Regions from separate parts of the Lysinibacillus sp. NPDC096212 genome, predicted to be linked through region 1. Evidence: riboswitches for the same ligand, from Rfam matches in the RefSeq annotation. Region 1 holds a riboswitch; each other region holds the start of a gene.
What was found. A riboswitch is a leader RNA that binds a small molecule or an ion and turns the genes downstream of it on or off. The one in region 1 is predicted to bind cobalamin.
Positions count from the first base shown of each region.

Region 2: it holds a riboswitch for cobalamin, as region 1 does, so the genes downstream of both, ACIQ7T_RS22875 (hypothetical protein) here and ACIQ7T_RS21740 (FecCD family ABC transporter permease) in region 1, are expected to answer to the same signal.
Region 3: it holds a riboswitch for cobalamin, as region 1 does, so the genes downstream of both, ACIQ7T_RS12475 (ABC transporter substrate-binding protein) here and ACIQ7T_RS21740 (FecCD family ABC transporter permease) in region 1, are expected to answer to the same signal.
Region 4: it holds a riboswitch for cobalamin, as region 1 does, so the genes downstream of both, mmgD (citrate synthase) here and ACIQ7T_RS21740 (FecCD family ABC transporter permease) in region 1, are expected to answer to the same signal.

Region 1 covers NZ_JBIWFQ010000027.1:58,711-66,935, reverse strand. Annotated here, with positions in the region: gene ACIQ7T_RS21760 (nucleotidyltransferase) at 1-283, opposite strand, end outside; gene ACIQ7T_RS21755 (precorrin-3B methylase) at 316-1,014, opposite strand; gene ACIQ7T_RS21750 (ABC transporter substrate-binding protein) at 1,065-2,063, opposite strand; gene ACIQ7T_RS21745 (ABC transporter ATP-binding protein) at 2,123-2,896, opposite strand; gene ACIQ7T_RS21740 (FecCD family ABC transporter permease) at 2,897-3,955, opposite strand; cobalamin riboswitch at 4,076-4,260, opposite strand; partial or broken gene ACIQ7T_RS21735 (topoisomerase C-terminal repeat-containing protein) at 4,676-5,056, opposite strand; gene ACIQ7T_RS21730 (type IA DNA topoisomerase) at 5,074-7,203, opposite strand; partial or broken gene ACIQ7T_RS21725 (IS3 family transposase) at 7,837-7,956, opposite strand; gene ACIQ7T_RS21720 (NUDIX hydrolase) at 8,021-8,225, opposite strand, start outside.
Region 2 covers NZ_JBIWFQ010000030.1:41,713-49,937, forward strand. Annotated here, with positions in the region: gene ACIQ7T_RS22865 (hypothetical protein) at 1-431, opposite strand, end outside; gene ACIQ7T_RS22870 (YjcZ family sporulation protein) at 538-657, shown strand; gene ACIQ7T_RS22875 (hypothetical protein) at 1,284-2,162, opposite strand; cobalamin riboswitch at 2,239-2,453, opposite strand; gene ACIQ7T_RS22880 (amidase family protein) at 2,548-4,020, opposite strand; gene ACIQ7T_RS22885 (hypothetical protein) at 4,224-4,901, shown strand; gene ACIQ7T_RS22890 (DUF4181 domain-containing protein) at 4,948-5,373, shown strand; gene ACIQ7T_RS22895 (methyl-accepting chemotaxis protein) at 5,492-6,742, opposite strand; gene aspA (aspartate ammonia-lyase) at 6,941-8,225, opposite strand, start outside.
Region 3 covers NZ_JBIWFQ010000011.1:17,706-25,930, reverse strand. Annotated here, with positions in the region: gene ACIQ7T_RS12500 (YwiB family protein) at 1-208, shown strand, start outside; gene argS (arginine--tRNA ligase) at 208-1,875, shown strand; gene ACIQ7T_RS12490 (MerR family transcriptional regulator) at 2,486-2,875, shown strand; partial or broken gene ACIQ7T_RS12485 (class I adenylate-forming enzyme family protein) at 2,868-4,370, shown strand; gene ACIQ7T_RS12480 (acyl-CoA dehydrogenase family protein) at 4,372-6,039, shown strand; cobalamin riboswitch at 6,266-6,448, shown strand; gene ACIQ7T_RS12475 (ABC transporter substrate-binding protein) at 6,735-7,700, shown strand; gene ACIQ7T_RS12470 (FecCD family ABC transporter permease) at 7,697-8,225, shown strand, end outside.
Region 4 covers NZ_JBIWFQ010000034.1:25,959-34,183, forward strand. Annotated here, with positions in the region: gene ACIQ7T_RS24160 (helix-turn-helix domain-containing protein) at 1-965, shown strand, start outside; gene ACIQ7T_RS24165 (alpha/beta hydrolase family protein) at 1,038-1,970, shown strand; gene ACIQ7T_RS24170 (CPBP family intramembrane glutamic endopeptidase) at 2,426-2,821, shown strand; gene ACIQ7T_RS24175 (NUDIX hydrolase) at 3,277-3,774, opposite strand; cobalamin riboswitch at 4,022-4,216, shown strand; gene mmgD (citrate synthase) at 4,410-5,531, shown strand; gene prpD (2-methylcitrate dehydratase) at 5,630-7,063, shown strand; gene prpB (methylisocitrate lyase) at 7,076-7,990, shown strand; gene ACIQ7T_RS24195 (acyl-CoA dehydrogenase family protein) at 8,027-8,225, shown strand, end outside.

The DNA.
Region 1 (8,225 bases):
GTTCCACTTCTTTTATCCGCTTTAACTGCAGTTTATTAGGGTTTTGTTTTGTAACCGCTATTGTGTCTAAGTCAGCTACGCCTTCAATACCTATCCCTTTTGGAATAGATCCTCTTATGTATACACTATGTAAGTCATCTTGAAGATGAGTGGAATACGTATTAACCACATCGTATATCACAGGAAGAAAAATTGGGTTGATTTTATTCCAGTCTGAATGGTTAATAATGTAACCATCTCTATCAGTAACACATAAGCTTCCAATTTCTCTAATAGTAGTCATCACATATCTCCTTCTACAATTTTAGTTGTAAATCAATCTACAATCACTCTACCTGGGTAATTTTTTATCGTTTGCCAGTAGTCTGCTGCTTTTGTTCTCTTGTAAAACTTATAAAATGGTTCTTTTTGGCGAGCAAGTTCTTTATAGACCCTAATTATTTCCTGTAAAAGATTTTCGATATGCTGTACAGACACTTTCTTCACAAAAAGCTCCCCTGCCTGTGCGTTTTTACCCATCGGAACAGCCCCTAAATACACATCAAAGCTATCTTTCTGATATACAAGCCCAATATCATCATATACGGCATTATAGCAAGCTGATGCACAGCCATTCATATTAATGCGAATCCTGCTTGGTACTTCCAAGCCTTCAAGCTGCTGATACAGCTCCTCTGTAATCTGTGCTGCCTCCATTTTATCGCCATCACAAAAATCACAAGCCTTCATAGTTACAATCTGTCCTTGCTTTGCAATATATAAGCCCGCCTTTTCCAACTTCCTTTTGGCAGTCGTTAATTCTATTGTCGGTACAGATAGTAGTATACTGTAGGATGCAGAATATTTAATAGCGCCACTCACTCCGACTACCTCTGCGATTGTTTGAAATTGTGCTGGTGTATAATGTTTGTTGATAATGCCAGGACTCACAGCAAGACGCGTAAATTCACCTTCTATGTTTAACTTAGCAAATGTTTTTTCAGGAATATTATGGCTAAAAGCATTTATAGTCATTTTTACCCTCCTCCTATAAAAAAAGCTAGCACATGGCTAGCTCCTCTTCTTTATTGAAAGCTTTCTGGATAAAATCCTTGTGCCAAAATTTGTATTGCTTCAGCCGCACGAACACCTTCAGACGCTGCTGATAGTGGTAAAATAACGAAACGTTTGTTTAATACCGCTTCCGTTTCTTTTAGTGCCGGATCATTTTTTAGGAAATTAATTTTTTCTTCAGCAGTAGTTGAACCATAGTCAATTACAACGATAACTTCCGGGTTGCGCTCAACTACATCTTCTTTTGAAACGGTTGTCCAGCCAGACTCAACATCCCCAAAAATATTTTTTCCACCTGCTACTGTCACAAGTTCATTCATGAAGTTTTGGGCAGCAGTGAAAACTTCTTTCTCACCACTATCAAATACAAGAATACGTAAATTCCCCTCCTCTTGCGGAAGCTTCGTACGAATATCCTCTACATCTTTTGTCATTTGCTCAATTAACTTTTCTCCACGCTCTTCCACATGGAATATCTTGGCGATGTTACGAATATCGCCGAAAATATCCTCTAACTTAGGATTTTTAATGCTTGAAGATGTATGTAAATAAGTGTGGATGCCAAGTGCTTCTAGTTCTTCTGGTGTTCCAACACCCTTCTCACTAAACCCGCTTTTCCAGCCTGCATATAAAAAATCTGCTCCTGCATCAATCACTTGTTCCTTTGTTGGGTATTGCTCAGCTAGTACCGGAACTTTATCATAAGCTGCCTGTAACGGTGGATAAATTGCATCATCTAAATATGCTGTTCCGACCATTGAATCCTCTAAGCCTAACGCTAGCATAATCTCTGTCACATGCTGATTTAAGCTAATTGCTTTTTTAGGTGCTTGCGAATAGACTTGTGTCGTATCGTTATTGTCAATCGTTACTTCCGTTGCTCCTGCTTTTGCTGGTTCTACTTGTTCACTTTGCGATGCTGAATCCTGTTTTTCCTCGTTACCACAAGCCGCTAAAATACTTAGCATTGCGATTGCAAGAACAAGCCATACGCTTTTTAATGTCTTCATGTCTACTTCTCCTTTTTTCTAAAAAATATATTGAAAGAAATCTAAGTCTCTTAAACTAACTATAAAAATTGCTCAGATATATAATAAATATGCGGCTTTTTCGTGACAGGATGTACATTAACTTCTGCATGTACACCAAACACCTTTTGTAGCAATGAGGGTGTTAATACATCAAACGGAGTTCCATACGCCGCAATTTCTCCGTCCTTTAAAACATAAATTTTATCGCAATAAGTTGCTGCAATATTTAAATCATGCAAGGCTACAATGACCGTAATCGGCAAGCTCTGTATTAAATCCATAAGCTGGAGTTGATGCTGAATATCTAAATGATTCGTTGGCTCATCTAATGCCATAACCTTAGCCTGTTGCGCCAAAGCCCTTGCAACAACGACTCGTTTTTTCTCACCACCAGATAATGAACTAAAAGTACGTTCACTTAAATGCAGTACGCCTGCTTGCTGCATCGATTCCTCGACAATAGCTAGATCTTCTTTTGTATCCACTTCCATAAGCCTTTTATGCGGTGTACGTCCCATTGCAACAAGATCCTTAACAGTAAACTCAAAAAGCACTGGTGTTTCCTGCCCTACGACGGCTAGTTGCTTTGCTATCTCCTTTGAAGATTGCTTGTAAATATTTTCATTAAATAAAAATACTTCTCCCTCTTGAGGTTGTAGCATACGATACATATTTTTTAATAGGGTCGATTTCCCACTGCCATTAGGTCCAATTATGCCCACAAACTCGCGTTCTTGAATATGTACAGAAACATTGTTTAATATTTTCACCTGCTGCACGGCAAAAGTAAGGTTCTTTGCTACGTATACCATCTAATTTTCCTCCCCGAAAGAATACATTTGCTTACGCAACATCCATATAAAAAATGGGCATCCGCATAAAGCAGTAATAATTCCAATCGGCATTTCCTCAGGTGCAATCACAATACGCGCAGCTGCATCAGCCCATATTAAAAATATCGCACCAATTAATGCACTGACTGGCAGTACAAACTTATAATTTGAGCCGACAATCATGCGTACGATATGTGGAATAATCAGTCCTATAAAGCCAATTGCACCACTTACAGCAACAAGGACACCTGTTAATAGGGAAATTAATAGAATTAGTAGCAATCGAAATTTCTCTAAATTAATCCCCAGCGTAACAGCAGATTCTTCGCCTAGTAAAAGTAAATTCAAATGACGTGCATGAAGACGTAAAATTACGTAGACGACCGTTAAAACAACGAACGGAATCATTAAATTTACCCATTTCGCTCCAGCCAGACTTCCCATCATCCAATACATCACTGCCTTTATACCGCCCTCTTCTTTCGCCATCATCAGCATAAAATTCGTCATTGCTGACAAAACTAGTGACACGGCAATTCCGGCTAATAATAATCGAATAACTGAAATTCGCCCCTCAACTCGTGCTAAGAAAAACACGATTAGTACTGCAATCGTCGCACCTATAAAAGCCGCAAGTGATAGCGCATACATACCTAAAAATGAAAAAGCGCCCAGTAAAATAACAGACGTCGCCCCGACAGATGCACCGGAAGATACACCTAAAATATAGGGGTCTGCGATTGAGTTGCGAACTAAAGCTTGAATAGCAGCTCCCGAAATTGCAAGACCCGCTCCGACTATTATGGCAAGTACTACGCGGGGAGTACGAATTTGCCAGATGATGATTTCCTGCGAACGACTCCAATCTTCTGTAATGCCAAGTGGATTGAACGGGATATGCGATAAAATAATGCGCCATACAATACTAGGTGTTATAGACACAGAGCCTACCATTATCGCTAACGTCAAGGATATTAGAACGACACCAGTCAACACTAATAAGAGTAGGTTGATTTTTCTAGTTGTTGGATTCTTCAAAACGCTCTCCTCTCTTAAAGCAAAGGGCATAAAAAAATCCCCTTGTCTACAAGAGGATGTCATAGTTAAATAAAGGGCGTCTCTTCCCAGTCACTACAACCATCCTCGTGGTTCTATGTAAGTTTGTTGCTTTTATTGGCAGGTCTCCTGGCTTAGGTTCATCATCTATACGCCTTCCCATAGCTCGCTACAGTGACATATTGTATAGACTCTCCATTACAGTTGCGGGACAGCATCGGATTTGCACCGATTTCCCTTTTAAGCAAACGAACAATGTCATTCGCACCAACAAAAATTATTAAGTTATAAGAGGAACAATATCAGAATATTTTCCAGATAGCAATTACATTATATATTACATTAAAGTAAAAATAGTAATAAACGAGAGATTAATAGCCAGAAAATAGAACTGTTAAACATTAATTACTATTGGAAAAATAAAATAAATTTAGACAATAATTTATCTTACCTTACTATACAAATTCCTCATAGTACGCTATTAGTCTCGATATTCAATATCAGTGAGGGCAACACTCTACATGATCTACTAACAAATCTTTCATTCTATTTTGGTTATCTATTTTTATAAATGGAAATTATAAAAATACAAAGGATTTTCTTTTCTACTTGGAAGTCATTAGGTTGAGATAACCTTCATTTCATAAAATAATTGTTTAGGGTAGTGAGAATTAATTCAACAAGATTCATAAATGCTTAATTTTAATCCTTTTTTTCAAATTCCATCTTCCAACTAAAATATTCGTTGTCAGTATTTTTTTCATATTTTAATTGAGCATCGAATTTAGAACCTTTTTTACTTGTTAAGCCTTTTACCAATACCGTTCCATCGGCTAGCAATTTCTTAACCATTGTTTTGGTAGGCTTCTTCTTCTTCGCGGCTAAAAATTCATCGTTTTTCCAGATGACAAATTTACAGCCCTTTTCCCAGTTACTGCAGCCGAAGCCTTTTTGTCCTTCGATCACGCTATGACCACATAATGGGCATTTCCCTACTACTTCAAATTTCTTCTTCGCTCGTGTTACTTTGCTGAGTGTCACATCTTCACTATTTTTAATCGTCTGAACGGCATTGACGGTGAAAAAAATCTCATCCGCAATTACTTTTCATTAAACTCAAATTCAATTTTTCCTTCTACCAAACGAAGTGACGCATTAAATTGTTTACCATTCTTTGACTTAAACCCTTTAACCACAGCTGTTTTACCAATCTTACATAAATCATTAATGTTCTTTTCAGTTAGTTTTTTTCCTAGTAACCTTTCTGGGAACGTTTGCTTACAACCATTTTTATAATTCGAACAACCGTAAAAACTTTTACGCAAACCTATTTTTCCTACTTTGCATGTCGGACATGGCACAATATCTTTCACAGCAGCTGGTTTAAACTGCTCAGCTTCAATTGAAAGTGACTCTAATTGTTTAGGTACCTCCGCTATTAATTGAGTAATAAACTTGCCTATGCTTTCAATAAAATGTTTTGCAGAGCCTTCTCCACGACCAATTTTATTTAAGTAAATTTCCCATTTTGCAGTCATAGATGGACTTGAAAGTAATGTCCCTTCGATAGCCCGACATAAAAGCTCCCCTTTCGGCAAAACGCTCACTATGTTTTTTCGTACTTCAATAAATCCATGCTTTTTAATGGTCTCTATAATGCCACTTCGAGTTGCTTCTGTACCAATACCTTCAATCGATTTCAGCACCTCGATTTCTTCTTCATCCTCAACTGATTTACCACATGTTTTCATCATCGTAATGAGTTGCCCTTCTGTATAAGGCTTAGGAGGCGTAGTTGTGCCTTCTAGAATAGAAACCTTACTTTGTACCATTTCATCTTGGAAAACAACAGGTAACGATTCCTCACGCTCTTGCATCCCTTTTTCACTTAAAAACAATTCTTTCCAACCTTTTACAAGTTCTGTTTTCCCTACCGTTTTAAACTCTAAATTTTTGACATTCGTTATAATCGTTTTTTCATCGTATTCATAATCTTGGTGAAACATGGCGAGTGTCGTATTGACTATTTCGAAATAAATATTTCTTTCATCAGCATTCATTGATTGTAACGCTTTTTCTGTTGGCACTTTTTTCGTTGGAATAATAGCATAGTGCTCCCCAACGTTGGCACTGTCGACATAGCGTTTGTTATTCCCGCGATTAATCGCATTAAATGGCTTTCCAACGAGCTGCTGATATTTTGCCAATGATTCATTTAAATAGGCAAACTCATTATGTGTAATGAGGTGTGAATCGGTACGTGGGTAAGAAACGAGCTTTTTCTCATAAAGTGATTGCGTAAGTTTCAACACATGCGACGGGCTGTATTTCCAACGTTTATTGGCGTTGGCTTGTAATGTTGATAACGCATGTAGTTTGGGTGGTGCAATACGCTTCGTTTTGTTCGTTACACTCGTAATTAGACCTGTATCCATCGGTTCAACCCCATGTTGTTGCAATAATTGCACAGCCTCTGCACGCTCTTTTGTTTTTAACTTTGCCTTCCCTTTATATACACCATTTTGTGCTTTAAAGATCCCTTCAATTTCATAAAAATTTTCAGGCTTAAAATGTTCAATTTCCTGTTGTCTTTTATAAATTAAATATACGGTTGGCGATTGCACACGTCCGATGGAGATACTACCCTTAAAGCCTTTTTTTTGTAAAAGTAGCGTATATAGGCGACTACAGTTCATGCCTACTAACCAATCGCTAATTTGACGTGTTTTTGCTTCTTGGTACATGAGCAGATCACGCTCATTACTTTGCATATTATTAAAACCTTTTCGAATTTCCTCAACTTCTAATGAATTGATCCATAATCGTTTAACAGGCTTATTTACTTTTGTCATTTTTAAAAGTGAGTAGAAGATATTTGAACCTTCACGTTCACTATCACAGCAGTTATAAATCATTGTTACTTGCGGATCACTAAAGATTTTTTTTACTGCATTAAATTGTGAATACATTTTAGAGACAACTTTATCTTCAAATTTTTGTGGAATGATAGGTAATGATCCAAGCGACCATTTCTCCCATTCCTTTTGATATTCTTTTGGTTCCTTTAATTCAACAAGATGACCAACTGCCCAGGTAATTACTGCACCTTCAGGAAAAGTAGAACAAGGTTCCAATTCAATAAATATTTTCTCTTTTTGTTTAATTTTAAATGCATCAGCATAAGCTCTTGCTTGAGATGGTTTCTCTGCCAAAATGGCGATTTTCCCCATTAATCATCACATCTTCTTTAAAATATTTTAGTAACTTTTTAATATATAAACATAAAACTCAACTAATCAGATTAGTTGAGTTTATTATGAAATACCTTACTACTATTTTACTTTAAACAATTTAAAATATCACTTACTAAAATCTTTAAATGTTGGCGGTATCCCCTTCTAAAGCTACAACTTCCGGAACAGTTCATTGTATCTTCAATAATTGCACATGTTGGCTCAAGAAGAACACTAATAAAAAAATTGCATCTGATCTTTTAAGTTAGTACCAGATACATTTTTTTTGAGTTCGAAAGTTAAGTTATTAAAATAAAAGTGCAATATTTTTTATGTACAATTGCACAAATAAAAAAATCCCTTCACTTAGAAATATCTTCACAATCTTATGTAGTACTTACTACAAATGATGGAATTTCAAGGCTCTTATTTGATAAACTTGAAAATGAGATTTTTACAAATAAATACAATGTATCGAAATATAGCGAAAAAGAAATTCTTGAAGTACTTTTGAATGGAAATCCAATGAATGCGAAGTTGAATTATGGGTACCAATTAAAAGTTAGATTTTGAGACTTTTAAAAAACTGGTAAAAATATAATCTGACCCAATAAAGTTAGACATATTTAGTTAAGCATCTTCTAAGACCTGAGAGGTAACCACCGGGCTTAGGTCTTTTAATTTTCTCTTCATTCGTTTGTGATTGTAATAGTGAATATAGTCCTTGAGTTCCTGTTCAAAATGTGCCATAAACAATCCCATATAATAGACAGATTAATTTACTTTCTTTTCTGTCTACCATAGGGGAACCATATCAATATTTAATAAGTCTATTTGTTCGCATATAGTCTTTAGCCATGTAGTAAGCACTTATTGAAAACATTTGAGTTAGAATTTTCTTGTTTTTAAACAAGCTTTCAAAACTATCAAAACCAATTAAATTAACTTCAATATTTTCAGTATCATCTAAATCTTGCTCATATGCCTTATATGCATCTAAGATAAGATACGTTATAACT
Region 2 (8,225 bases), on a different contig from region 1:
ATTCTCCGAACACCAGCCATATTACCTTGACCACGTTTATATGATTTAGACGGTATAATTGCTGAAATTCTCATATTAACATCACCTTTTAATAATTCTTGATATACGTCTTTAAATGTATCTCTACTGAAATATAAATACCACGAATCTGAATATCCTCCGTCAATAGGTGTTAATTCTCCGCAAAAGAAATCCTTTTCATTAGTGTATCCGTAATTATAATAACTACATAACTTAGCAGTTCCATTTAAGTAGAAATCTTTATCTAAATTATTTGCTAAATCATATTGAACTTCTTTACCTGTTAAGTCAAGCAAATACCTATCAATAAATTTCTCATCTTCACTTGGTTCGACATATTCAGTAGCATACTGCTTGCCAGGATCAACATCTATTATTTTTTCTTGATAGTGTATACCTATTTTTAACATATTTATTTTTAAACATTTTTCTAACGCATCCTAAGATAAATACCGCAATCCCTTTTGAAAACTATACATATTATAGATTATAGATTATAGAAAGGAGGGATATTGTATGGAATACTGCGGAGAATTTCGCGAAGAGCGTCGCGAACGAAACCCATTCGCTTTTGTCGTTGTTCTGTTCATTCTTCTAATTATTGTCGGCGCTACTTTCATGAATAGAGGTTATTAATACCCTATATCTCCTAAAATTCTCATAACTATTGTAAGGTAATACTAATTTAACCTTACACCTCCAAATCTTTACTAAGGGTCACTATCCTCCGGGTGATCCTTTTAAATTCTCCTCTTTCAATTTCATACTCAACCGCCTAAGGCATAATAAAAAGCCACACCTTGTTAGATGTGACCTTTATGTATTTATAATTATATGCGAATATATACCTTACCATCTAAATCTACAGTCACTGATGTAATATTTAACGATTTTCCGTCTACAAATATATTCCTTGTTTGAATGATTTATTGAATTGTTTCATACGGTAATTAATATTCTTTACTATTATAGACTAATATAAGTTCCATCTAGTCACCTCCCATATACCAATAATTGTAATACATTACACTTAACTAATCAGTAATAGGATTTTGCTATACATACCACTTATTCGCCTTCATTCCCTGTACGGATAATGCTCCTGCAATAACTAGATTATCGTGATTTTTTTCTGTATTTCCTCGCTTATTACCTAACTTTCCATGTGTCTCTTCAAACATTTGCATCTGCTGTAAAGTCTGAATAACATAATATATTCCAGTTCTTATTAGTTTTTAACTCGGATTGTAGATACTCTTTTATTATTTCGTTATCCTCTTTCTCATTTTCACAGGTGTTAGGTGCTCCCACTCTTTATATAGTTGCTTTTTCGAAAGTATCTTCCAAGGATTAAACATCGTTTGTCCATGCTTATTAAAATATAGTTCTTCACCAATATGATAAGCTGCATGTTGAATAATACCATTTTCATCCTTCCAAATCACAATGTCGCCTTGTTGTATCCCTTCACCTAGGACCTCTTCATAGTTATACTGACTTAATTTTTCAAGAAATGTTTTTTGATATATCCATTCATAAATAAACCACTTTTGTTTCCCTTTTGAAATTGCAAACAAAACCGCTGCTAAACAATTTGCACCTTGACGATGCCCAAAAGTATTAGCAAATTGCTGTAGAAAACTAGGTAATGATTTTGGAGGTTCCTCACATTCTCCCTTATCCCACCATTCATAAACCATTGTTGTAAGTAACTGTTCTTTAAATGATTCGTCAAGACCTTCCCACATTGAACGCTGTATGATAACGTGCCCATTCTGTACATAACTCGAAGGTACTTTTTCTATCTCCTTTATAAATTTAACGGGGAGTACAAGCCCTCTTTCACATTGCACTTGAAAACTTAAAATCAATTGTTGGTCCTCTTTCGATTTGCTCTCAATCCATTCTTTTTCAGCAATAATTACATATTGTGCGTTCTTTATATTCCAGTATTCATAACTATTAACATAATTTAAATGCTGATATGTGCTGTGAGTATAAAACTCATCTATGGGCATTAACAATACATCTGTAAAGTCAATTTCATTAAGATGTTCTTCTGATAGAAAAAATAAATCTCTTTCAGGGACATAACTTTTCATCCATGACAGTAAGACTTTTTTTGTCGGTTTAATTATCATTATGTATTTCCCCCAACTTGAATTTTTTGCTTATTGTTTGAATAACTCTACTTGAACTTCTTCTATAACATGCCAAGGCCATTCAGAATCACTGGCTTTTGGGTCACTCACTTTCAACGCAAAAAAAGAACGACCAACAAACGAATTGAAACGTTGTTGATCGAGTTTATTAAAAGAATGAAACGTTTTTTATACTTTATGAATTTACAGGTGCGGGACAGTGTCGGATTTGCACCGACTTCCCTTTTCAGTAAATTGCACGCAATTTACACCTATTACTCTACGCTATTCAGTTGTCAATAAACTGGAAAATACTAGATTTCTTTCCGTTAATAGTAAAGTACAGTATTTTTAAAGTCAATTGAGGCAATTAGATATTTTAAAACTACTCACTCAACTTCGGTGCTTTTCGTAGTTTAGTTGCTTGTTCGAATGAAAATGCAAGTTTTATTAGAACATCTTCACTAAATGCAGTTCCTGCGAATGTTATGCCAAACGGTCTCCCAGTTTTCATATACCCTGCTGGGACGGCAATAGACGGATAACCAGCTTTTGCACTAATTGTCGAACCTATATATGATGGAAAGATAATCGCATCCAATTCATATTTTTTTAATGTATAATCGATTCCTTGTTCTTGAGAAAAATACAAATCCTCTAGTTTTGCATTTAAATAGTCAGAGTCTCTTAATGTGTTCGATAGTTTCTCTCTCAATTCCAATTTATCCTGACCATATTTTAACGACTTTCCTTTTGAACGTTTATTAAATTGAATTAACTCAGAGATAGAATGCACAGGCATGTGGGAAGGTAGATTTACAAGGAAATTATTTAAACTATGCTTTAATTCGTATTGTGGTACTCCCCATTTCCAGTCTCTATGAAAAGAAGGGATTTCGATGCCTTCAATAATATCGGCTCCTTGATCTCTTAAAACCTGAATTGCATTATTAAAAAGTGTTTCATCATATTCCTCTGAGTCATAATAAGCTTTTGAGGCATTATTATAAACACCAATTCTAGCGCCATTTAATCCTGTGGCCTCTAAAAAAGGGGTGTAATCCTTATATAACCTTCTTTCACTTTTATATGTAGCGACGTCGTCTTGATCTACTCCTGTTAACACGCCCAATAAAATAGCTGCATCTGTTACTGTTCTAGCCATTGGCCCTGCTGTGTCTTGAGAGTATGTAAACGGAATAATGCCCTGTCGACTAATGAGCCCAACAGTCGGTTTTATGCCAACTACTGAATTTGTAATAGCTGGACTTAAAATCGAGGCGTCTGTCTCAGTTCCAATTGATAAAACTGAAAAGTTCGATGCAACTGCTACCGCTGACCCTGAGCTAGATCCTCCCACATAAAGTTCTGGATCGCCATAAGGATTTAGTGTTTGGCCACCTCGAGAACTATAACCCGCCCACATCGTACTCGACATAGCGTTTGCTAATTCAGTCATATTTGCTTTCCCTAAAATAACAGCCCCTGCTTCACGAAGCTTTTTTACTAGAAATGCATCCTGCTTAGCTAAATAATTTTCCAATGCTATTACGCCTGCACTAGTGTGCATAAAATCTTTCGTTTCGATATTATCTTTTAAAACTACCGGAATTCCGTGTAAAGGCCCTCTAGCCCCTTTTGTTAGTCTTTCCTCATCTAATGCTTCAGCAATAAATATCGCTTCAGGATTAATTTCAAGCATAGAATTAATTTTCTGTCCGCCTTGATCATACTTAGCAATTCTGTGCAAATAATACATAGTTAATTCTTTTGATGTTATATCACCTTGTACCATAGCTGTTTGAATATCGATTACTGACAATTCTTCTTTAAGAAAACTATTAAAATTTATACCCATTTTCAAATCCCCCCCTCTTTCAATATTATACCAAAAAGGGAAACTTGTGCTTAAATTGTTTTTTTAACTATTGAAATTTCAAAGTTCATTCCCTCAGGCTCGTTACTTCATATATTTTCTGCCCCAGTATTTGTAAATGTGTTATAGTTTAAATAAATAACTAATTATTCTGTTATTTAATTCGTTTTTGTGAGGTGAAGATATTGAAAAAATATATATTTGCAGGAGCTTTACTGGGAATTTTCTTTTTAACAGGGTGTGTAAATGAAAAAACAGAAAATGTAAAATCATCCAAACCATCGACCGATGAACAAACAGTAGAAAAAGAAAAAATCGTAGCTCCAACTCCTTTAAATTTAACGCAGGAACAAAAAGAAAAGTATTACAAGGAATATATTTCTCTTGTAGAGAAAGTGAACGAAGAATATCATGAAAACTTTGAAATAGAACCTATATCAAATTTTACTGATGAATACTGGGTTGAGGGTAGTGATTTTAAAAAGATGTTAAAAGAAAGAGTAGATGCTTCATTTATCGTGTTAAAAAATAATGATGCGTATGCTCCAACTTCAGTACCGAAAACAGTGGAAATACATACAGGTTCAAAGGTTGCTATTATTAGTTTTGAAGGCTCTTTTGATACACAGTTAAATTCAAATACAACTGAAAGTAGGCAGTTGTTTTCAGCTATGAACTCTCTATCTTCGAAAATTGAAAATGGTAGTGGTAACTGGATCCAAAAAGGATACAAATATACAATTGATGCTGATGGTCGCTCTTATATCATTACTGTGGGTGGAAAATACTCTGAAAGCGGTGTTTCTTCTTCTCATTTAATTGATGTAGAATTTTATTGCAATAAGAATGGTGGTATTTTATGACCGACAATATTTAAGAAAATAAGCTTGCCTACGAGGTGATTGAAAATTGATTAATATCGGATTTGGAACATTTATACTTTTTCTAATTACGCTTGTTTTAGTAATTAGTATTTTTGGATTTGCCATTAGAAAGCTGTTAGGTGTTGAAAGAAAGAAATGGTTTTCTTATAATCACATTAACGAAAGACATAAAAAACTAGATTGGTCTGTACGAATAATATTTATGAGTTTATTTTTAATTAGTTCGTATTATATGATTGGCAACGATACACTTGGAATTCCTTGGTATTTCGAAACATGGTTTATCTTAATTGTCTTTTTTATAACATCTGAAATACTACGAGCATTTATGGAATGGAAATACGCTGAAAATAAAAGAGATTTTGTTGCTACTATCGCAGAAATGGTGTTAATGATTAGCATAGGATTTTTGACGATAACAACCGATTTTTTTGGCTTATTTAATATTTAATTTCGAAGCTATTTAAACCGATTAATTAATACACTTGATATAAAATAAAAAAGGCTATTTCGCAGAAAATCTATTCCTGTAAAATAGCCTTTTTAAATGAATACTATATTTCTTGCAATTATTGTCCACTAAATCTCTGTGTCAGCTTTTGTAAATTTTCAGCTTGTACACATAAATCTTGTGATACTACCATGTTGACCGCTTGCATGGAGGCACTTTGCTCATCTACTGACTGCAGAATGACCTCTGTATAATTAGACAAACTGTCCATTCCACTTGCGATTGTCGATACTAAGTTTGTAACCTCATTCGCGCTACTTGAAAGCTCTTCTGCTGTTGCGGAAATATCCTCAAGTTGGTTCGTCATTTTGCTAACATGCTGAGAAATCGTACCGAATGACTTTGTAGCCTCATCAATAACATAGACGCCCTGTTGAACGTTTTTAAAGTCCTCTTCGACAGAGGTAGCTACTTGTTTTGTATCACTTTCAATGCCAACTACCAGCTCGACAATTTGAATAGCCGAATGCTTAGATTGCTCTGCCAATTTTCGAACTTCCTCTGCGACTACGGCAAAGCCTTTTCCATGCTCTCCAGCACGCGCCGCTTCAATCGCTGCATTTAATGCAAGCAAATTCGTTTGATCTGTAATAGCCGTAATCATGTCTGTCATAGATTTGATATCTGTCATTTTTCCAGATAATTGCTGCATTAATTCACTTGTTTTTTCAGTAGAAGTTGAAATGAATTCCATCTGATTTTTAGCCACGTGTAAAATTTCTGCACCGTTGCCTGCAATGCCATTTGCTTCTTTTGCATGATCAAATACATCTTGCGTTGCCACGGTAATACGTTCAATGCCATCAGCAGTTTCCTGCATAGCAATAGCACTTTCATTTGCAGATTGTGCTGCTTTCTTAAGGCCATCAGTCGTATTCTCCATTTGTGAATCAACTTCGTTCACTGCATCTGTAATTTCATTTGTACTTGCTGATAGCTCCTCTATGCTCGCAGATAAATCTGAAGAACTACTTGCAATATTTTGTGTCATCGTATGTAATTGTTCCTTCATCTTTAAAAACGCTTTAGCTAAGTCTGATATCTCATCATTGGAATTAATTTCAATCGGAGCAGTACTTAAATTTCCACCAGCAATTGCTTGTGCAGATTCTGATAATTGTTTAATAGGCTTAATAATTTTAAATTTCACATAGAAAATACACGATAATGTCATCGTAATTCCTATTACTGTTAATAAAGTGGATAGCCATTTTAATGAAGTTAAATTTGCTAGGTCTACAATTAATATAACACCCATGAGAACATTTAAAGTAGAAAAGCAAATTATACTTTTTTTCCGTAAGCTCATACTAAATTCCTCCAACTATAATATTATTCCAACGTAGTTATTATAGTTTAATTCTCCTGAAATTCATAGAAAAAAGTCCAACTTTTGTAAGAGGAATGATATATAAAAGAGAAAGTACTTTCGTAGTATCCAAAATACATGGAGATGTGCTCTAAAAGTAAAAGCACTTTGCTTTAGACAAAGTGCTTTCATCATAAATTATTTTAATTTCATAATACTTGATCCGGCAATACCAGGATGTGTCATCTCATATGGATCTAGAATTAAATCTAATTGTTCTTTTGTTAGGACGCCTTCTTCAATGCAAAGCTCACGAATTGAACGACCAGATAAAATTGCTTCACGCGCAATTCGTGCAGCTACCTCATAGCCAATATGCGGGTTCACTGCTGTTAACACACCAACGCTTTTTTCCACATATTCTTTCATGCGATCTTCGTTTGCTTCAATATCCTTCAAGCAATTTTGTGTAAATGCTCGGAACACGTTATTCATAATGCTAATCGATTGAATTAAATTAAAGACAAGCACAGGCTCCATAACGTTTAATTCTAATTGTCCTGCTTCAGATGCTAAAGAAATCGTATGGTCATTACCAATTACTTGGAATGCCACTTGATTAAGAACCTCTGGCATAACAGGATTTACTTTCCCTGGCATAATAGAAGATCCAGGTTGACGAGCTGGTAAAATGATTTCCCCTAATCCAGCACGTGGTCCAGATGCCATTAAGCGAAGGTCATTAGCGATTTTCGACATATTAATCATACAGATTTTTAGTGCGCCTGATACTTCTGTATAAGCATCCGTATTTTGTGTTGCATCCACAAGGTGTGTAGCGCCTTTAAGCGGCAATCCTGAAATTTCAGCAAGATGAACATCAACTGATTGAATATAGTCAGGGAATGCATTTAATCCTGTACCAACAGCTGTTGCTCCCATATTTACATCATATAAATTTGGGCGAGTTTGGCGAATGCGCGCAATATCACGAGTGATCACACGGCAATATGCTTCAAATTCTTGCCCTAATCGAATCGGTACAGCGTCTTGTAAATGCGTACGACCCATTTTAATAACATGCGCAAATTGCTCCGCTTTTTGGTGGAACACTGCTTGCATGTTTTCCATTGTAAGAAGTAGTTCATCTATCAAATTCAACACAGCGATATGAATAGCTGTTGGGAAAGCATCGTTTGTTGATTGTGACATATTAACATGGCTGTTTGGGCTAATTGTTTTGTAGTCCCCTTTTTCTTTGCCCAAAATCTCTAAGGCACGGTTAGCAATAACCTCGTTGGCATTCATATTAATAGATGTGCCAGCACCGCCTTGGATAGGGTCAACGATAAATTCAGCATCCCACTCGCCGTCAATAACTTCTTGTGCAGCCTCGACAATTGCATCTCCGATTTCTGTTGAAAGTAGGTGTACCTCCATATTACTCATAGCAGCTGCTTTTTTTACAATACCCATTGCTTTA
Region 3 (8,225 bases), on a different contig from region 1:
AATGCGACTACCACTTAACATAATTGAACAACAGATAGGTCATTATGAAAGTGAATTCGGTTCAATGCCACTCGTCATCCACACAAAAAAAATGACGTATACAAAACAGGCAGTAAGCGGAGATTTCCATGTACAGTACGATTTACTAATGGGTGGGCAATCCGTTGGCAATTATAAATTAGATATTACATTTACGGAGGTACAATGATGAACGCAGTAGAACAAGTACAACAAGCCATTAAAGCAGCGATTGCGCAGGCTGTTGAAAAAGCTGGCTTAGTCGAGGCTGGCACAGAATTAAATATTCACCTTGAAACACCGAAGGATAAAGCAAACGGAGACTATGCAACAAATATTGCTATGCAATTAACGAAATTAGCAAAAAAACCACCTCGTGCGGTTGCAGAAGCTATTTTAGAAAATCTTGACACAGCAGGCACTGATATTGAGAAAATCGATATTGCTGGCCCTGGTTTCATGAATATTACTGTACGTAAAGATTTCTTAACAGGTGTAGTAAAAGCAGTGCTTGAGCAAGGTGCTGATTATGGTCGTTCTAATGCTGGTGCGGGTGAAAAAGTTCAAGTTGAATTCGTATCTGCAAATCCAACAGGTGATCTTCATTTAGGTCACGCACGTGGAGCTTCTGTAGGGGATTCATTATGTAACGTATTAGATATGGCAGGTTACGATGTATCTCGTGAGTACTACATTAACGATGCGGGTAACCAAATTAATAACTTAGCTTATTCACTTGAAGCGCGTTATAAGCAAGCTTTAGGAATGGATGCTGAAATGCCAGAGGACGGCTACCACGGTCAAGATATTATTGAAATCGCTGGTAAACTAGCAGGCGAGCATGGCGATACAATTTTAGCAAAATCTGATGAAGAACGTTTTGCATTCTTCCGTCAACATGGTTTAGCGTTAGAATTAGACAAGTTAAAAACAGACCTTGCAAACTTCCGTGTAAACTTTAATGTGTGGTATTCAGAAACTTCACTATACGAAAACGGCAAAATCGAAGTAGCGTTAGATAAACTGAAAGCCAATGGTCATGTATTTGAAGAAGAGGGCGCTACTTGGTTCCGTTCAACAACATTTGGTGACGATAAAGACCGCGTGTTAATTAAAAACGATGGTTCTTTCACATATCTAACTCCAGATATCGCATACCATGAGGATAAAATTGTACGTGGCTTCGATAAATTAATTAATATTTGGGGAGCTGACCACCACGGCTATATCCCACGTATGAAGGCTGCTATTCAAGCGCTTGGCTACGACCGTGATACGCTTGAAGTGGAAATCATCCAAATGGTTCAGCTTTATAAAAACGGTGAGAAATTCAAAATGTCTAAACGTACAGGGAACGCTGTTACAATGCGTGAGCTTGTAGAAGAGGTTGGCTTAGATGCAGTACGTTACTTCTTCGTGAAAACTGCCGGCGATTCTCACATGGACTTTGACCTTGACCTTGCCGTATCTCAATCAAACGAAAACCCAGTGTATTACGCACAATATGCGCATGCACGTATTTCTTCAATTTTACGCTCAGCGAATGAGCAAGGCTTTGCTGCAACAACAGATCATTTAACTCTGTTAACTGCAGAAAAAGAAATTGATTTACTGAAAAAAGTGGGCGACTTCCCGAAAGTGGTAGCAGATGCTGCGAAGCACCGTACACCACACCGTATCGCCAACTATATTCAAGACACAGCAGCTGCATTCCACAGCTTCTATAACGCTGAAAAAGTATTAGACGCTTCAAATAAAGAGCTAACAGAAGCTCGCTTAGCCCTTATTACTGCTGTACGTACAACAATTGCCAACGCATTACGCTTAATCGGCGTATCTGCACCGGAAAAAATGTAATACTAGTCTCTCTAGCCCCCGGCACGACAATGTGCCGGGGGTTTTTTCTGTTGAAATGGATTTGATCTTGTGGTTAGCGGCGGAATTTCAGGTTTTAGCGGCGTTCCTTGCTTGGTTAGCGGCGGAATTTCGGGTTTTGGCGGCGTTCCTCCTTTGGTTAGCGGCGCAATTCACACTTTTAGCGGCGAATTCCAACATAAGCTGCACAATTTAACAAAACTAAAGTCAGGGTTGAAAAACTTTGTATAGAATTTTACATAATATTAAGGACTTGGCGGATAAACTCGCCAACCCGACGGATAGGCCCTTCGAAGCGACGGAAAGCCCCGTCAGAGCGACGGAAGCAACAGACGAATCGACGGATAGAAGCAGAAGTGACGGATAGAACAGTCAAAGTGACGGAATGAATCGCCAAAGCGACGGAAAGCCCCGCTAAACGACGGAAAGAACAGCCGCCCCGACGGATACAACAGCCAAACTGACAAACAGCACCCGAAATAAATCGATTCAGCTACTTAAAGTAAGTATTTTCTCTAAAATTCAGAAATCTTGTTGTAGTTTACGTTAGCGTCAATGGTATACTGATGGAAAACGGAAGGGGGAGATGATGTTGAAGACGATTCAAGAAGTGGCTAAGCAGTTTAATGTTTCAACACGGACCATTCGTTATTATGAGGAACTTGGGCTGCTTAATCCTAATCGATCATCTACTAATCAGCGAACCTTTTCAAAAAAAGAATTAGCGAAGCTTAAGCTTATTTTCCGAGGAAAGCGATACGGTTTTTCACTTGAGGAGATCAAGGAAATGGTATTGCTGTTTGATTATGATCGCACGGGCATTCAGCAGTTGGAGCGTACGGTCGAATATGGGGAGCAAAAAATGCAAGAAATTGATGGCAAAATTGCAGAGCTTGTACAGATGAAAAAGGAGTTACAGCAATTACAAGGCATATTTACAGAAAAATTAGCGACTTTAAAGGGAGAGATGCATGATGAATAGTTCGAATTTGTTAGCACGTAATGCGCGAAAGTACCCTATGAGTGAAGCTGTTGTTTGTCAGGGCAGACGTGTGACTTATCGTGATTTAGATGAGCAAGTGACACGTCTTAGTCATGCTTTGTTAGAGCAGGGGGTCTGGCAAGGCGATAAAGTGATCATTTTTATGCCAAATGTTGTAGAGTTTGTTGTTAGCTATTTTGCTATTCAGCGTATTGGAGCTATTGTTGTTCCAGTAAATGCGAAATTTACGCTGCAAGAGGTTGAGTATGTAGCGCAGCATGCTGATGCTAAAGCTATTCTAGTGCATGAGGCGATTTTTGCAGCAGTTGAAAACATCACGGTTGTTCCTTTAAAAATCAAAACAGGTCAAGAGCAGGCTGATTGGCTAATCTATGAATCACTTATTCAACATGCAAGCAGTCAAACAATTGATTGCCAGTTGAATGAAGATGATGTTTCTACGATTTTATATACCTCGGGTACAACGGGAAAACCAAAGGGAGTATTGTTTAGCTATCGCAATATTTTAACTGTAGCGCAAATGATTGCAGTAGAAATGGAAGTAAAGCCAGAAAGTCGGATTCTTCTTATGATGCCGTTGACGCATTCAGCCCCATTACATTTATTTTTAATGGCAGGAGTATTTGTAGGCTCGACAAATGTGCTAACGCCAACATTTACGCCTGATTTATTGATAGATTCAATCGAGCGGGAACGGACAACGCATTTCTTCGGCGCACCTGTCGCGTATTTGTTAACCGCTCAAATGCCAAGATTGCAAACAGCTGATTTATCATCGATGAAATGGTGGTCTTATGGTGGAGCGCCGTTATCACAAAACGAAGTCCGCCATTTACAAGAAGCTTTCAGAACAGAAAACTTAACTTGTGTTTATGGCCTAACAGAGGCTGGTCCAAACGGTTCAATATTGTTTGGCGAAGAGCATGCAACGAAGGCAGGGAGCGTTGGTAGGCGTGCACCACTTGGGGCGGAGCTGCGTATTATTAACGACAATGGAGAAGATGTCAGTGTTGGTGAAGTAGGAGAAATTGTGATATTCGGTGAGGGTAATATGCTGGGCTATTACAAGGATGATATGGCAACAAAGGCTGCATTTATAGATGGCTGGCTGAAAACAGGTGACTTAGCTCGCTTAGATGAGGACGGCTATATTTAGATTGTCGATCGTAAAAAGGATGTCATTTTGTCAGGCGGTGTGAATATTTATCCGAAAGAAATTGAAGATAGTATGTTGAGCTATGGGGGGATTTTTGAAGTGGCAGTAATAGGTGTACCGCATCCGGAGTGGGGAGAAACGGTGAAGGCCGTTTATGCCGCTAAAACGGAAATTGACGAGGATGAACTGAAAGCTTATTTGGAGGAGCATCTTGCTAAATATAAAATTCCACGCATCTTTGAACGTGTGGAAGCGTTACCACGAAATGCATCAGGCAAAATACTAAAACAATCCTTGAAGGGACAAGAGGTGAGATAGTATGAAAGTTTTACAGCAGGAAGATATGAAAACAACAAACTTTTTTAACGATAATGATACACTTCATAAAGTTTTAGAAATGATGCTAGATAAAGAGTTTGTGGAATATGCCACACGTGAGCTAACAGATTTTGGTGAGCTTTGTGCTGGAGATATTGATGTGAGAGCCAAACATACAGATAGAGAGGGTGAACCTCGATTACAAAGGTATAATGCCTATGGTGAAGAAGTGTCAGAGATTTGGGTCAATGATGGCTATAAAAGAACAATTGAAGAGACGTACAATACCGGCATTGTTGGTTATGTGCATAAGGATATTCCGCAATTAGGTAGGAAGGGCAATTATGTGTATAGCTTTGCTCAGGGCTATTTACTATCACATGCTGAGCCAGGCTTTTACTGTCCTGTTACTTTAACAATGGCTACTGCTTATTTACTTGATCATTATGCGAGTGATGAAGTGAAGGAGCGCTTTTTACCACATGTTTGTGCAACAGGAGATACAGAGCTATATGAAGGGGCTACATTTTTAACGGAGCGTCAAGGTGGCTCTGATGTTGGGGCGAATGTTGTGGAGGCAAGAAAGGACGGCAAGCAGTATCGTTTATATGGGGAAAAATATTTTGCATCTAATGTAGGAATGTGTGGAGTAACCATGGTATTGGCACGTATGGAAGGGGCTCAGGTAGGCTCAAAGGGCTTAACATTGTTTGCCGTTCCATGGCGAAACGAGGATGGCACAGTTAATAACCTACGCATTAGGCGTTTAAAGGATAAACTTGGCGTTAGAGCAGTGCCTTCTGGTGAGGTGGAATTTGATGGTGCGCTAGCATATGTTGTTGGTGATCCGAATAAAGGAATTTATTATATGCTGGAGGCACTTAATTTATCAAGAATTTGCAATGCGGTTGCTTCTATCGGCATTATGCGCCGCGGATATTTAGAGGCGAAGCATTATGTGACAAATCGTCATGCCTTTGGTAAACCTTTAACGCAATATCCTATGATTCAGGATACACTAGGGAAATTCGCTGCCAAGCTTCATGTAGAAGTTGCCACGGTTTTTGATCTTATTCAGCTTTACGATAAAGTAACTAGTGGGCAGGGGAATAAAGAAGACATTATTTTAAACCGCTTGTATATTGCTATCATGAAAAAAGAAACGGCAGAGCAAGCTGTACATTATGCTAGTGAAGCCATTGAATTACATGGCGGAAACGGCTATATTGAAGATTTTGTTACACCTCGGTTATTAAGAGATGCACAGGTACTTACTGTGTGGGAAGGGACTGCGAATATTTTAGCTTTAGAGCTCATTCGTTTAGTTGATAAGTTTCATGCGCACGAAATGTTTGTTCGTGTCATGGAAGAACGTCTAGAAAAACTAGTTGCCAGTCCATTAGTTGAAATTGTCATGGATCAATTAGCAAAACTAGAATCAACTTTGCAAACATTTAGCCGTTTAGATGATGCAACAAAAACGTTTGAAGCAAAAAAGGTCGCAGAGAAAATGGCGCATTTATATGAAAGTGTGGTAGCAGTCGAGTGGGCACAAAGATTCGGCGGCAAATATGAGAAGCTAGCAGATATTTATTTGGAGGATACATGGGCATTACGAGAAATGGGTGCACCAATGAAAACGGTACAGTATTTTTCAGATATAGTATAACTTGTTTCAGCGGGTGTCCAAACACCAGATGAAATAGAGGAACTCAATCTAAGAACGCCACGTCCTGTGGCAATGACTGAGTGTTGCTGTCGCTACGCTTTCGCACAAAAACATCTTTTTGACCAAAAGCCTCCGGCGGAAGTCACAGAGTATGCCGGACATAATTGATTTGTTTTGAAGTCGTCTCGAATGGAGGCGACTTCTTTCATTTTCATGTATAATACAATCAACTGAATATTATAAAGGTTCTTTACTTAAGTAAAGTGAAAAGGGAAATCGGTGTAATTCCGATGCGGTCCCGCCACTGTATGTGTGAGTTTTTTCAATCTGCGCCACTGAAAATTTCGGGAAGGCTTGAAAAAGCGTATGGAGCACGAGCCAGGAGACCTGCCTTTATAGAAAACACGTTGTAGCCTACGAGGATAGGATGGTGGATTTTGTATATGTATTTTTGTGCAAATTTGACCCCCTCATTATTTTATGATGAGGGGTATTTGTTTTGGAAGATGAATGTCGATAAATTTGAAAACATGGGCGATAAATTCACAATGTTAGGCGATAAGCTCAAAATGTTGGCTGGAAGTTCGCAATGTTGACGATAACCCCACAATGTTAGGCGATCAAAAACTAAAATGTATCGATCAATCAGAAAAACAATAAAAACTATAAGCACAAATAGACTAAGGAGGATTCACATGAAGAAAATTTGGAAAATAGGGTTATCAGCATTTTTAGCTATGGGCTTACTTGCTGCATGTAATACTAAAGAGGCGACAAATGAAAAGCCGTCATCTTCTGAGCAACAAGAGACTGCGAAAGTAGATCAAGCTACATTCCCAATGACGATAAAGGATGCTACTGGCAAGGATATTACGCTAGAGGCACCTCCTGAAAAAATTGTCTCACTCATTCCGAGTAACACAGAAATATTATTTAGCCTTGGCTTAAATAATGAAATAGTTGGCGTGACCGATAATGACGATTATCCACCAGAGGTTACTAAAAAAGAAAAGGTTGGCGGTATGGATTATAATATTGAAAAAATTATTGCTTTATCGCCAGATATCGTTTTTACGCATGCGTCAGGTATGAGTTATTCAAAAGGAGCCATTGAACAGCTTGAGGCGGTAGGTGTGAAAGTATTTGTTGTAGCGGATGCAAAAAACTTTAATGAAACTTACACAACGATTGAACAGCTTGGTCGTGCAACAGGAAAACTAGAAGAAGCTAAAAAAATTGTTGCAAATATGAAGGCAAAAGTTAAAGAAGTTGAAACAAAACTTGACGGTGTTGAGCCAAAGAAAGTCTTTGTAGAATCGTCTGATGAGCCACAGATTTATACAGCTGGTAAAGGTACATTTATGAATGAAATGCTAGAAATGATTCATGCTGAAAATGTGGCAGCAGATGTAAATGACTGGTATCAAATCGATGCTGAAAAAATTATCGCGAAAAATCCAGATGTCATTGTTGTGGCATATAATTATGTACCTGAAATTTTAACGAAAATTCCACAACGTGCAGGCTTTGAGACAATCTCTGCCGTAAAAAATAAAGCCATAGTACAAGTAGATGAAAATATGATAAGTCGTCAAGGTCCTCGATTAGCAGATGGTCTTGAGGAACTAGCAAAAGCTGTCTACCCTGAGGCGTTTAAATGAGTAAAACAATTGTAGCCTATGTAACAGCAATTACGCTTCTAACCATTAGCATCTGGTGTGGTGTGGCGATAGGCTCAGTTCATATTCCACTAGAAGTGTTGTGGAATAAGGCGGCTGATGAAACAGCCGCCAATATTTTATGGAAAATTCGATTACCCCGAGTCCTGCTGGCAGGGCTTGTAGGGGCGTCACTTGCAATTGCAGGGGCAGCTTTTCAGGGCTTATTAAAAAATCCTTTGGCTGATCCTTATACATTAGGTGTTTCCTCTGGTGCATCAGTTGGCGCAGTTATGACAATTTTTTTTAGTATATCAATACCTGTAGTAGGCCATTTTACATTGCCGACCTTTAGTATGATAGGTGCCATATTAACGATGGTAGCTGTTATGGGCTTTGCTAGAATAGTAGACCGCTCGCTAAAAATGGAAACTCTTATTTTAACAGGGGTTATATTTAGTTCATTTTTAGGTTCTTTGATTTCATTAATGATTGCATTGTCTGGTGAAGAGCTACGCCAAGTAATCG
Region 4 (8,225 bases), on a different contig from region 1:
ATATCACCCTGCTGCCACAATTGGCAGCCTATTTTAATATAAGCATTGATGAACTCATTGGCTACCTCCCGCAAATGACAAAAAAAGATATAAAGAAAACATACCAACGGCTGGCTGAGGATTTTAGCAACAAGCCTTTTGATGATGTACTTGATCAATGCCGTGCAATTATAAAGAAATATTTCTCTTGTTTTCCTCTGCTACTGCAAATAGCTAAATTATATGTCAATCATTTTGTCCTAGCTACGGAAAGAGAAAAACAAGAAGAACTGTTACAAGAAGCCATTGATTTATGTATCCGGATTAAGAAGGAAAGTGATGATATTTGGATCGTGAAGCAGGCAAATTCATTGGAAGTGCTATGTCATATCATTTTAAATCAACCGGCGGAAGCTTTGGAATTGCTTGACGAAACAATGAAGCCGCCGATTAGTGATAACTTTTTACTCTCCAAAGCCTATCAAATGACAGGGAATTTAGAGAAGGCCAAGGAAGCTTTACAGGTCAGTTTGTATCAACATCTCCACGGCCTTCTTGCACCTGCACAGTCATACTTGCTGTTGGTAGCCAATCATCCTGAAAAATTTGAGCAGGCACTTGAACGTTTTATCGAAATATCAAAAGTCTTTAAAGTAGAAAAACTGGACCCTAATTTGTTGTCGTTGCTTTATATGGCTGCGGCGCAAGGTTATATGATGCAAAAAGAAGCGGAAAAAGCATTGGAAATGCTCGAAAAATACACATACATTTGTACGAACGTCCTTTTACCGTACGAATTGAAAGGAGATTTCTTTTTTGACAGTATTGAAAACTGGCTGAAGGATTATGATATTGAAGCTCCTAGAGACGAAAAGATAGTAAAAGAAAGTATCGTACAAAGTGTTATAGAAAATCCTGCATTCTTCCCATTGCACAATGAACCGAAATTCAAAAGTATTGTTGAAAAACTAAAAGCACAAATTTGAAATGAACTACTGATAGGGCCAACTTGATGTATTCACTTACATTTTGGTTGTCAATATAAGGAGGTAAATATAATGGTTGAAGAAAAAATTGTTTTAGGTGCTGAAACAAAGTACCCACTGAATGGAATATTAACCATTCCTGATGAAACAAAAGGATTATTTCCTGCAGTTGTATTGGTTCAAGGCTCTGGTCCAAGCAACATGGATGAAAAAATCGGAAATATTTATCCTTTTAAGGATCTTGCAAATGGTTTGTCTGGAAAAGGAATTGCAGTGCTGCGATATGATAAAAGAACATTCGTATATGGTAAAGAAATGAGAAAGGATATTGGATTAACAGTGAAAGAAGAAACCATTGAGGATGCAATTCTCGCTGCGAATTTTTTGCAAAGTGATTCACGTATTGATTCAAACAAAATATTTATTATCGGTCATAGTTTAGGTGGGATGTTAGCTCCGCGAATTGATGCAGAAGGCGGTAAGTTTGCTGGAATCATTATTATGGGTGGTTCTCCACGCAAATTTGAAGAAATTCTAATGGATCAAAATAACGAAGTTTTAAATTCATTGAATAAGTTTTTGAAAGTAATTGCAAAAAAACAAATAGCAGCATTATCATCAAAGTTTGACAACATCTATAACCTAAGTGATGAAGAAGCAAAATCAACTTCAGTTTTAGGAAAATATGTTAGAGCCTACTACCTAAAAGAAATGGGCGAACATCCATCTGCCAATTATCTCAAGGAATTAAATAAGCCCATATTTATTCTACAAGGAGAAAAAGATTTCCATGTATCAGTGGAAAAGGATTTTAATGGTTACAAAAGAATATTGGGAGATAGATCCAATGTAACGTATAAACTCTATCTAAACCTAAATCATGCTTTCATGCCTTTTGTTTATGGAGAGATACGAAAAGCAAAAAAAGAGTATAAAGTTGCACAACATGTCGATCAACAAGTGATCAATGATATTGCCGATTGGATTCATTCGGTATTGGAATAGTCATCAGGAGGTAAATAACAATAGCTAGTTTTATTTTCTAACTATAGGCACGAAATAATTTCTTAGGAGAAAACTGCATCAGGAAAAAGATAATAAACTGGAAACTATTCTTGCTACTTATTGCCGTATGCGTCGTGACGGGCGTAATGGTTAAACCGTTTACGTACGCGCTTGCGCCGCTGCCAGATAACGCACCTATGTAGATCATCATACCTGCGCAGATTGCACAAACACTGGTGTTAGGTGTGCTGGCAAGCTTTTTCGGATTGCTTTTGGCGCGACATATTGGATTTAGCGCACCGATTTTGGAGGGAACTACAGGTGGTGAAAAGTGAAAGGGCTATCAGAAATCTATACTCGGTTCATCTGTCCTTTGGGGCATTTTGGGCGGTGTCCTTGTCGTTTTACTGTGCATCCCTTTCTGGAATATGTCTGTTGAACTAATGAAGGCGGAAATGGCGGTTCCAGTTTGGAAATCCGCGCTTGCGATTTTCTATGGCGGTACGGCAGAAGAAATATTATTCCGGCTTTTTTTGATGACGCTTTTGGTTTGGATTGCTTCCAAAATCAAAAAGGCGAAAGATAGGGGACCAACTAAAATCGGCGTGTGGTTGGCTATTATTATAACAGGGGTTATTTTTGGCCTCGGTCATATCGGAATCACGGGCGCGATAACCGCCATCACTAGCGACGTAATCCTCCGGGCGGTATTGCTTAACGGCTCTCTTAGCGTTATCTATGGTTGGCTCTACTGGAAAAAGGGTCTGGAGTCGGCTATAATTGCTCACTTTTCTATCGACTTTGTGTTGCATATACTCATACCGCATGTAATAGCGCCATTATTTATCTAATCGGAAGTAATGGACATAAACGAAAAAGTAATCATTGGTAATGATTCGAAATACCCTTTTAATAGAATTTTATACTAAAATAACCTTGTGAATTTAAAGTTATTGATAAATGAGTTATAAAAAGAATCTTTTGTTGGCATTCGGTACTCCGAAAATGTGCATCAAAGGAATCTTTTTATTTTCATTTTTTTATTCCAACTGAGAATTGAACGAAAGATCATAGAAAAAATCTATGATTATCATAGAAATTATAGAATTGATATATAGAAACTAGATTCTTATAATTCTTTATAAGCTATAGTTATTTAATAGTAATATTGATAACAAATATTACTGGTATTAAAATACCTGACAGCCGTTTGATAATAGTGGCCCAGGCATTGAAGTTAAGGCTTGTAGTTTAACAAAATCATTAGCAACGATCCAATCAGACGTAGGATCCGTAGCAAATGTTTTTATTTACTAAAATTTCTATTATTATTTGCAAAAGAACTACCTAAATCCCACAATTTATCTTCTAGATTGTCTAATAGATTTTTTGTTCTCTTTTCCATATTATCTGGGAGCTCATTTTCACCAAAATATGTAAGATTCAAACTCTCATCATCCTTTTTCTCCAATACACCACTTACATTTTTAGCAACATAAAGATGAATGACTGTATAGACTTCATCCCCATTTGGATATTGGAAATAATAATCTGGTCCCGAAAAAACACCAATCAAGTCAAATTCATTGGCCACAAGTCCTGTTTCTTCATAGAGCTCACGGCAAGCAACTTCTTCTAAAGTTTCGTTTAGTTCCATTGAGCCCCCAGGTAATCCCCAATCCAACGTATCCGAACGATGTTGAAAGAGTATTTTCTTATCATCGTTTATCACAAGAATTGTCGCCCCGATGCTTATAATTGGTCTACTACCGATAAGTTTCCTTAATTCTGAAATATATCCCATATTCTCCCCCTAATACTTGTCATTAAAAAATATTCGCCTTTTCAAAATATGAATCCTCTATTTTACTTACAAATTATAAAAATAGTTTCAATGGTATTGATTAACAATCTTTTTTGTACAAAATAGTGCTAAAAAAAGTAGAATAGTTCTTGAAAAATGAAAAATAGCTTTTTATGTTCAAGCTTCTCCAAATCTCAACTATATTGATTGTTTCGAAAACTCTATGTTAAGGTGAATAGACAAATTGAATATGCTAAATTTTGGTGGTTCAAATGGATTTGATTCCATTTGATTAAAAGGGAAGTTGGTGAGAGTCCAACACTGTCCCGCAACTGTATTTAGGAGTTCGATAACAAGTCCACTGTTTTGTTTGTCAAAATGGGAAGGTGTTATTGTAGCGTTGATCATAAGTCAGGAGACCTGCCACTAAGAAAAGCATCAATTGACCTACGAGGATAGGGAGGTGTTAGCTACTGCATGATCTTTGTGAATTTACATGAATTCACTGTTTTTTTGCTCTGTCATGTTTTTGTAGATTAACAACTTCTCAAAGGGGTAGAAGTTGTTTTTTTGTTGTTCTTTTGTGTTTGAATGGTAACGCTTACAAGAATAATTAAACAAAGGGGTTGTAATGAATGGAGTTAAATTATTCACCCGGTCTCGATGGTATTATTGCCGCTGAAACAAAGCTATCTTTTTTAGACACTGTAGGAAGTCAAATTGTCATTCGAGGCTATGATTTGATTGAATTATCACAGAGATATTCGTATTTAGACATTGTCTATTTATTGTTGCATGGGGAAATACCAACTACCGAGCAACGAGCTGATTTACAGAACAAGTTGAAATCTAATTATCAGGTTCCACAAGAGATTTTTCAAATTTTCAAGTTATTGCCTAATGGGACACATGCTATGGATGGACTTAGAACAGGAATTTCTGTTTTAGCAGGCTATGATCAGCACATCAATAATCGTTCTACTGAAATGAATTTGACGCGAGCATATAGACTTTTAGGTGGCATGCCCAACATCGTAGCGAATAGCTATCGAGTATTAAATGGTCAAGACGTCGTGGAGCCTGATAGCCAGCTTTCCTATAGTGCTAATTTTTATTACATGATTACTGGCAGAAAACCAACTGCGTTAGAAGAAGAAATCTTTGATCAGTCACTCGTTTTATATAGTGAACATGAGATGCCAAATTCGACGTTTACAGCTCGCGTAATCGCCTCTACACAATCTGATTTGTATGGTGCTTTAACTGGGGCTGTCGCATCATTGAAAGGTAATTTACATGGTGGGGCAAACGAGGCAGTGATGTATATGCTTCTAGAAGCGAAAACAGTTGAAGGCTTTAAAACATTGCTAGAAAACAAACTACAAAATAAAGAAAAAATTATGGGCTTTGGTCACCGTGTATATATGAAAAAGATGGATCCAAGAGCGCAAATTATGAAAGAGGCTTTGCACAAATTATGTTTGGAGCAAGGGGATGACCGCTTATATCACATGTGTGAAGCTGGTGAAAAAGTGATGGTACAGAAAAAAGGTTTGTACCCAAATTTAGACTATTATGCAGCACCCGTGTATTACATGCTTGGTTTGACGATTGAAATATATACGCCAATCTTTTTTGGATCACGAACAATCGGCTTATGTGCTCATGTTATAGAGCAGCATGACAATAATAGATTATTTAGACCTCGTGTCAATTATATTGGCGAGCGTCATAACCTTGAAGAATTATCGGTATAATCAAGTTTTAACAACTCGCCATAGAGCTGATGGGCATTCTGACCAATGTCCATCAGTATACTAGTATAGCAAAATTATGCAATGAAAGGAAGATATAGATGATTAAAACAAATGAAATTTCTAAGACAGATCAATTACTAACTGATATTGCTGATTACGTATTAAATACAACGATTACAAGTGAAGAGGCATACGAAACAGCACGTTATGTTTTATTGGATACTTTGGGTTGTGGCATTTTAGCCTTACAGTATCCTGAATGTACGAAACTTCTTGGTCCAGTAGTACCAGGTACAGTCGTCCCAAACGGTACACGTATTCCGGGGACTCCCTATGTTCTTGACCCAGTTAGAGGCGCCTTCAATATCGGTTGTATGATTCGTTGGTTGGATTATAACGATACTTGGCTTGCGGCTGAATGGGGACATCCATCAGATAATTTAGGTGGCATATTAGCTGTTGCAGATTATTTGAGTCGCATACGTATTGCAGAGGGTAAAGAGCCTCTTAAAGTAAAAGACGTTTTAGAAATGATGATACAAGCCCATGAAATACAAGGTATTCTAGCACTAGAAAATAGCTTAAATCGTGTAGGTTTAGATCATGTTCTGTTTGTCAAAATTGCGACAACAGCCGTTGTGACAAAGGCATTAGGTGGCTCTCATCAAGAAATTATCAATGCACTGTCAAATGCTTGGATTGATAATTCGAGCTTACGAACATATCGACATGCACCTAATACTGGTTCTAGAAAATCATGGGCTGCTGGAGATGCAACAAGCAGGGCAGTGCAATTAGCCATGATGGCTGTGAAGGGCGAAATGGGTTATGCAACTGCCTTATCAGCACCTGGCTGGGGATTCCAAGACGTTCTCTTTAATAAACAAGAATTAACACTTGCTAGACCACTTGCATCTTATGTCATGGAAAATGTTCTATTCAAAGTTTCTTATCCAGCCGAATTCCATGCACAAACCGCTGCTGAATGCGCCGTACATTTACATCATGAAGTGAAAAATCGATTAAATGAAATTGAAAGAATTGAAATTACTACACATGAATCTGCCATTCGTATTATCGATAAAGAGGGACCTCTTAATAACCCAGCTGATCGTGATCATTGTATTCAATACATTACAGCTATTGGCCTCATCTATGGTGACATTACAGCAGATCACTATGAAGATGATGTGGCCGTAAATCCACGTATCGATGACTTGAGAAATAAAATGGTGGTCGTTGAAAAATCTCAATATACAATTGATTATTTAGACCCTGAAAAACGCTCGATTGCCAATGCTGTTCAAGTTTATTACAAAGATGGCACTTCATCAGAGCTAGTTGAGTGTGAATATCCTTTAGGACATCGTTTCCGTCGTGAGGAAGCATTCCCTCAAATCATTGATAAATTCCAGCAAAACATGAGTACACATTATTCTCAAAAACAATTAAGTACCATTAATCAGATTTGTGCTGAAAAAGAGCTTCTTGAAAATAGTTATGTTCATGAATTTGTAGATCTATTTATTTAGGAGGTTATATAGATGGCGTGGATTGTCAATGAAGCAGTTTCACAAAAACAATTAGCAGAACAATTTCGAGCTTTAATCACTCGTTCAGCTATTTTGCAAATACCAGGAGCTCATGATGCAATGGCCGGCTTAATGGCTAAAAAAGTTGGCTTTGAGGCATTATATCTTTCTGGAGCTGCTTACACAGCGAGCAGGGGCTTACCTGATTTAGGAATGATTTATTCAAATGAAGTTGCTCAGCGTGCTAGCGATATTATCCGAGCTACTAATTTACCAATTCTAGTGGATATCGATACTGGCTTTGGTGGTGTATTAAATGTTGCCCGCACAGCTCGTGAAATGGTAGAGGCAGGGGTGGCTGCTGTCCAGCTTGAGGATCAAAATCTTCCTAAAAAATGTGGTCATTTGAATGGTAAAACACTCGTCTCCCAAGAGGAAATGATACAAAAAATAAAAATGATTAAACAAATAGCACCTACTTTACTTATTGTTGCCCGAACAGATGCAAGGTCTGTAGAAGGCTTAGAACAGACTATCATTAGAGCCAAAGCCTATGTAGCAGCTGGAGCGGATGCTATTTTTCCAGAGGCTCTACAATCAGAAAAAGAGTTTAAACAATTTGCAAGTGAGTTAGATGCTCCTTTATTAGCCAATATGACTGAATTTGGACAAACACCGTATTATACGGCTAAGGAGTTCGAAAAAATGGGCTATTCGATGGTTATTTATCCCGTTACATCCATGAGAGTAGCAGCCAAAGCATATGAACGAGTGTTTGAATTAATAAAAAATACAGGGACTCAAAAAGAAGTTATCGAGGATATGCAAACTAGAAGTGAGTTATATGAATCCATTTCTTATTACAAATTCGAAGATTTAGATAGTGAGTTGGCGAAAACCATTTTACCTAAAGAGGAAATAAAGTAACTTGCTTTTCTCCTCTTTCTTTCAAGGAGGGCTAGTATGGATAAACTAGAAGACAAAATGACGATCTTTACACCTGAGGACTTTCAGGATGAGGAAAAGCTCATAGCAAAAACTGCAGAGTTGTTCATTAAACAGGATGTTTCACCTAATATTTCAGCTATTGAGCAGCATCAATATGATGTCACTCGTCAATTATTTCAAAAAGCAGGTGACCTTGGTTTACTTGATATTGAAA